DNA from 2 places in the Hydrogenophaga sp. SL48 genome. Region 1 is predicted to be linked to the other one. Evidence: predicted binding sites of a transcription regulator. Region 1 holds the regulator's gene; the other holds the start of a gene.

Region 1 (3,202 bases):
CGGCTCGCCCGAGGTGTCGATGTAGAGCGTGAGCTCTTCGGTGGTGAGGTGGGCGTAGATGCGCACGTCGGGCCAGGTGGTGTCCACGCTGGGGCGTTCGCCGCGTTTGTCGCGGAAGCGGTCGCAGATCGCGTCCTTGATCTTCAGTGCAGCGAAGTTGAGGCTGGTGAGCGGGCTGTGCTGCGCCGTGATCTCGACCTTGATGGTCTGCTTCGGCGTGAACCAGATTTCCCAGGCGATCTCGCCAGCCGCGTTGTACAAGTCCTGCTCGCTGCGGTAGCCGCCGTGCCACAGCTGCACCAAGACCCGTTGAGAGAGTCGGCTGTGCAGGTTCAGGCGCATGGCATCGCGCCACGAGGCCTTGACGCCCACACCGCCACGCGCCTTGAAGGCCAGCGGCTCGCTGGTGATGCGCTGCACCTCGTCGGCCAGCATGTCCTCGACGCCGGCGGCGCAGGGGAGGAAGAGTTTGAGTTGGTTCACAGGAAGTACAGATGTTGAGCGCGGGTGCGTCCGCAGGTGGCGATCACGCGCGCCCGTTTCCAGCACGCACCACGGAACTGGCTTTGCCAAGCCGCGGGTGCGGCCCCCCTTGAGGGGGGAGACGCGAAGCGGCGCAGGGGGTGTTCACAGCGCCTTGCGCAAATTCGCCGGCGCGATGCGCAGCGCTTCGCGGTACTTGGCCACGGTGCGGCGCGCGCACTCGATGCCCTGCTCCTTGAGCAGGTCGGAAAGCTGGTTGTCGGAGAGCGGCTTGGCCGCCTCTTCGGCCGCGATGAACTGCTTGAGCAGCGCACGCACCGCGGTGCTCGACGCGTTGCCACCGGTCTCGGTGCCGAGGCTGGAGCCGAAGAAATACTTCAGCTCGTAGGTGCCGAACGGCGTGGACATGTACTTGGCGGTGGTCACGCGGCTGATGGTGGATTCGTGCAGGCCCAGCTCGTCGGCGATCTCGCGCAGCACCAGCGGGCGCATGGCGAGTTCGCCGTGCATGAAGAAGTTGCGCTGGCGCTCGACGATGGCGCTGGAGACGCGCAGGATGGTGTCGAAGCGCTGCTGGATGTTCTTGATGAACCAGCGCGCTTCCTGCAGGCGCTGCTGCATGGCAGCGTGACCGGCCTCGCCGCCGTTGTCACGGCCCCCGCGGTTGCCGCGCATGGCGTTGGCGTAGACGTCGTGCACGCGCAGGCGCGGCATGACCTCGGCATTGAGCGACACCTTGAAGCCGCGACCGGCGCGCGTGACGATCACGTCGGGCACGACCACGTTGCGCTCCACGTCCACGAAGCGGCGGCCCGGCTTGGGTTCCAGCCGTGCAATCAGCGACAGCCCCGAGCGCACCGTCTCGTCGTCCAGGCTGCAGAGGCCGCAAAGGCGCTTCACATCGCGCTTGGCCATCAGCTCCAGCGGCTGGCCACAGATGGCGAGCGCCGCGCGGGCGGCCGGCGAATTGCGCATCTCCAGGATCTGCAGGCGCAGGCATTCGCCCAGGTCGCGCGCGCCGACACCGGCAGGCTCCATCTGCTGCAGCCATTGCAGCGCGGTGTTGAGGCGGCCCTCAATGGCCTCGATGACCTCGAACGCCGGCTCGGCGTGGGACACGGGCGAGGCCGACAGCTGCCACCAGGCCCGCGCCAGGTCGGTCATGCGGTCTTCGAGGTACCCGTCGTCGTTGAGCGACTCGATCAGGAAATACAGGGCGGCGCGGTCTTCGTCGGAGAGGCGCAGGCAGCGCGCCTGCTCGTGCAGGTGGTCCTGCAGGCTCACGGGCACACGCGCCAGATCGGCCGCGCTGGCGGTTTCGTCGTCTTCGCCGGAGGAGCTGTTGTTGCGCGCCGGGGCGTCGCCGCCCCACTCGCTGTCATCGGGCGCCATTTCGACGGTGCCGTCGCCTTCCCAGCTCTCTTCGACCGGGCTGGCGCCTTCGAGCCGGCTTTCCAGATCGTCGGCGGGTGCGCTCTCGGACGGCGCGCTGTCGGTGCTGGACACGCGGCTGTCGAACTCGGTGGCAGCCACCGGGAATTCATCCACGGGCGAGGCCGCGTCGGCGATCTGCTCGGCCACGCTGACCGGCGCATCGGTCTGCGCCAGGCCAAAGTCTTCGCGCTCGGCCGTTTCTTCGCCGCGTTCCAGGAACGGGTTTTCGTCGAGCATCTGCTCGACCTCCTGGGCCATCTCCAGCGTGGACAGCTGAAGCAGCCGGATCGACTGCTGCAGCTGGGGGGTGAGTGCGAGGTGCTGCGAGACGCGCAGCGACAGACCTTGTTTCACAGGGCCTGTCCCGCTTGCTCGGAAAAACGATTCGCCGCCGGGCCGCCCCAAGGCGAATCAGCCCCCTTGGGGGGCAGCGAACCACACGAAGTGAGGAGCGTGGGGGTCATGCTCACATGCGGAAGTTTTCGCCGAGGTACACGCGGCGCACCTCGGCGTTTTCGACGATCTCGGCGGACGTGCCGCTGGCCAGCACGTGGCCGTCGCTGATGATGAACGCGTGGTCGCAGATGCCCAGCGTTTCGCGCACGTTGTGGTCGGTGATCAGCACGCCGATGCCGCGCGCCTTCAGAAAACCGATGATGTGCTGGATCTCCAGCACCGCGATCGGGTCGATGCCGGCGAAGGGTTCGTCGAGCAGGATGAAGCGGGGCCGCGTGGCCAGCGCACGCGCGATCTCGACGCGCCGGCGCTCGCCGCCCGACAAGGACGGCGCGGGCGAGTCGCGCAGGTGGTCCACCCGCAGGTCCTTGAGCAGTTCGTCGAGCCGGCTGTTGATCTCGGATTCACGCAGCGGCTGGCCGTCAGGCCCGTGCTGCAGCTCCAGCACGGCGCGCACGTTCTGCGCGACCGTGAGTTTGCGGAAGATCGACGCTTCTTGCGGCAGGTACCCCAGGCCGAGGCGGGCACGGCGGTGGATGGGCAGGGATTCGATGCGCCGTCCGTCGAGCAGAATCTCACCGCCGTCCGCGCGCAGCAGGCCCACGATCATGTAGAACGAGGTGGTTTTCCCCGCGCCGTTGGGGCCGAGCAGCCCCACGACCTCGCCCTTGTCCACCGACAGCGACACGTCCTTGACCACCTTGCGGCTGCCATAGGACTTCTTGAGACCCCGAACTTCCAGGCGGCTGTTCGACGCCATCCCACCCTGTGGGCTGGAGACGGTCCCCGTCACTTGCGAGGCTCGGTGATCTTGCTGCTGGGACGCAGC
Region 2 (3,202 bases), 790 kb from region 1:
ACACCGTGTTCAGCCGCCTGACCCGCATCATCCGCGGCCACCGCGGCACCATCGACAAATACATGGGCGACTGCGTCATGGCCTTCTGGGGCGCGCCGGTCGCCACCCCCGACCACGCCAGCCTCGCGGTCCAGACCGCGCTCGACATGTCCGACGCCATCCGGACGTTCAACCAGGAGCGCCACCAGGCGGGCCTGCCCGCCATCGGGGTGGGAGTGGGCCTGAACACTGGCGAAATGTGCGTGGGCGACATGGGCTCCGATGTGCGCCGCAGCTACACCGTGGTGGGTGACGCGGTGAACCTGGGCGCCCGCCTGGAAGGCCTCTCGAAGCTCTACGGGGTGGACATCGTGGCCAGCGAATTCACCCGCCGGCAGGCGCCGGGGTTTGTCTGGCAGGAGCTGGACCGGGTCCGCGTGAAAGGCAAGGCCCAGGCCGTGACGATCCACACGCCGCTGTGCACCCGCGAGCAGACCTCCGCCGCGCTGGAGGACGAGCTGCGCGAGTGGCAAAAAGCCCTGCTGGCCTGGCGCGCACAAGACTGGGATGCCTGCGACGTGCATCTGCTCAACGTGCAGCGCCAGAATGCCAAAAAAGTCCTTTACCGCCTTTATGCCGAGCGGGTAGTCTCGATGCGACTTTCGCCGCCGCCTGCGGGCTGGGACGGCTCCACCACCTTTGACACCAAATAGGCCGCTCCCGAGGCCCCATTCACCTGGAAAACCAATGAGGGTACGTGTACTGGGGTGTTCCGGCGCCATTGCCCAAGGGTGCCGAACCACCTCGTTCTTGCTGGACGACGACGTGCTGATCGACGCCGGCACCGGCGTGGGCGACCTCAGCCTGAACGAAATGGCTGCGGTCAACCACGTCCTGCTCACCCACTCCCACCTCGACCACGTGGCCAGCCTGCCCTTGATGCTCGATGCCGTGGCCGCGTTGCGGCTGGCCGCCGGCGCCCCGCCGCTGCAGGTGCACGCGCTGCCGGGCACCATCGACGCGCTCAAGGTGCACATCTTCAACAACCTGATCTGGCCGGACTTCTCGGCCATCCCCAGCGCCGACACGCCGCTGATGCGCTTCAACCCCATCGCCGTGGGTGAAACGCTGCAGGTGGGCGGCAAACGCATCGAAGCGCTGCCCGCCGTGCACACCGTGCCCGCCGTCGGCTACGCGGTGGACAGCGCCAGCGGTCACTGGGTCTTCAGCGGCGACACCGAGCGCAACCCCGCCTTCTGGCAGCGCGTCAACCAGCTCAAGGTGGCCCTGCTCATCATCGAAACCGCCTTCAGCGACCGCGAAAAAGAGCTGGCCAAGCGCAGCCTGCACCTCGCGCCCAGCACCCTCGCCGAAGAGCTCGACCAGATCCAGTGCGACCGCCGCTTCCCGATCTACATCACCCACACCAAGCCGGCCGAGACCGGGCTGATCATGGAAGAAATCCGCCGCTTCGACCAGACGCCGAACCGCGAAGCCGACGTGCGCCACGACATCCGCTGGCTCAGCGCCGGGCAGACCTTCGAGCTGTGACAAAAATTGTTCCCCCAGCCCAGACCGACAAAAATTGTCAGCGATGCGAGGTGACAGGGGACACAAATCGTCACACGCAGGGGGGCAGGCGTGAAAAAGCACTCAAAACCACCGGCATTTCCGCCTGGCACGCTCTCTGCTGAGAAGTACCCGTCCCCAACCCACAAACCCCTCTAGGAGTTGTCTCAATGAAGCGTTCCATGCAAAAAGGTTTCACCCTGATCGAATTGATGATCGTGGTGGCCATCATCGGTATCCTGGCTGCTGTCGCTCTGCCGGCTTATCAGGACTACACGATTCGCGCTCGCATCACCGAAGGTCTGTCGGTGGCTGCCGATGCGAAGACGCAGATTGGCACGAGCGCCACGACGGCGCCAGAGCTGCTCGCCTTGGCAACATCCTGGAATGCCCAGGGAGGCAGCACAGGTGCGACCAGCAAGTACGTGTCCAGCGTGTTTATCAACGAAACCACCGGTGAGATTGAGGTGACTTACAACAGGGCCAACGTGGGCGCCATTCCTGATGCCGCGACGCTGTATCTGAAGCCGTTCATGTCGGTTGGTACCAGCAACTTCGTGGCGCTCGATACTGCATTGGCTGCCGGGTATTCCGGTGAAACCGGCGCCATCGATTGGGCTTGCGGTTCTGAAGTCCATAGTGTTGCTACTTCGCGCGGCATGGGCACCGGCGTCTCTACTGGATCTCTGCCGGCCAAGTTCGCGCCCAGCGAGTGCCGATAATAGATGCTTGAAGAGCTGACAGGGTTCTTCTGGTAGGGAAAAAGGACGCTATCCAGCGTCCTTTTTTTTGACACAGAGATATCAATCTGGACGCGTCTGAGCATTTTTCGCCGCTTGCCATATGGCAATAATTGTTTCATCTCTCGTGTGAAGTTGACAAAAATTTACAACGCGCCAGAAATCCGTGAAAAAAATCACGATAAATGGTGCATTGCTATTGGCATGACATCTGCTCCTGTTATTGGGTCGAAAAAAGCATTCCAAGGGGCTTGCATGAAATCTGAAAGCATTCGAGGCTTCACCCTCATTGAACTGATGATCGTAGTGGCGATCATCGGCATCTTGGCGGCGGTGGCACTGCCGGCCTATCAGGACTACACCATCCGCGCGCGCATTACTGAGGGGCTGTCGTTGGCCACTGATGCCAAACAGATTGTTTCTACTGCAGCTCTGACGCAGGCCGAGTTGGCCGCACTTGCGACTGCATTCAATGAGGGGCACGGCAGCACAGGGTTGGTGAGCAAATATGTCCAGAGGGTTCAGATAGATACGACAACAGGTGAAATTGCAGTCACCTTCAATCAGGAAAATATCGGTGCCATTCCTGATGCTGCAGTTTTGGCGTTAAAGCCATTCCTGTCAGTAGGTAGCAACTTCGTTCCATTGGACACGGCACTTTCTGCCGCTTACTCGGGAGAGACCGGAGCTCTGGACTGGGCCTGTGCATCCTCTGCCAACACGTTGGCATCGGCCCGAGGCATGGCGATCACGGCGCCATCGAATCCGCTGCCCGCTCGATTCGCACCCAGCGAGTGCCGCTGATTGATAATCCAGAGTTTTTAGGCAGTCCTCATGCACGCTAGAAGTTGAAGGACCGGCGTGGCAGGCCGAGAAAACAGAAGTGCACGCGACAACCCCCGGATTTTTCAAGA

What was found. The regulator sigma-54, encoded in region 1, starts transcription at its own class of promoters, with help from an activator protein. The targets are predictions, from matches to a motif close to TGGCANGNAANCTGCTTT.
Region 2: the regulator sigma-54 is predicted to act here: its motif matches at 1,656-1,673, upstream of IM738_RS20335 (pilin).

The regions. Positions count from the first base shown of each region.
Region 1 is NZ_CP063400.1:5,100,204-5,103,405, reverse strand. It holds gene IM738_RS24295 (THUMP domain-containing class I SAM-dependent RNA methyltransferase) at 1-483, opposite strand, end outside; gene rpoN (RNA polymerase factor sigma-54) at 628-2,271, opposite strand; gene lptB (LPS export ABC transporter ATP-binding protein) at 2,384-3,133, opposite strand; gene lptA (lipopolysaccharide transport periplasmic protein LptA) at 3,163-3,202, opposite strand, start outside.
Region 2 is NZ_CP063400.1:4,306,606-4,309,807, forward strand. It holds gene IM738_RS20325 (CHASE2 domain-containing protein) at 1-692, shown strand, start outside; gene IM738_RS20330 (3',5'-cyclic-nucleotide phosphodiesterase) at 727-1,530, shown strand; gene IM738_RS20335 (pilin) at 1,719-2,270, shown strand; gene IM738_RS25945 (pilin) at 2,418-3,092, shown strand; gene tfpZ (TfpX/TfpZ family type IV pilin accessory protein) at 3,172-3,202, shown strand, end outside.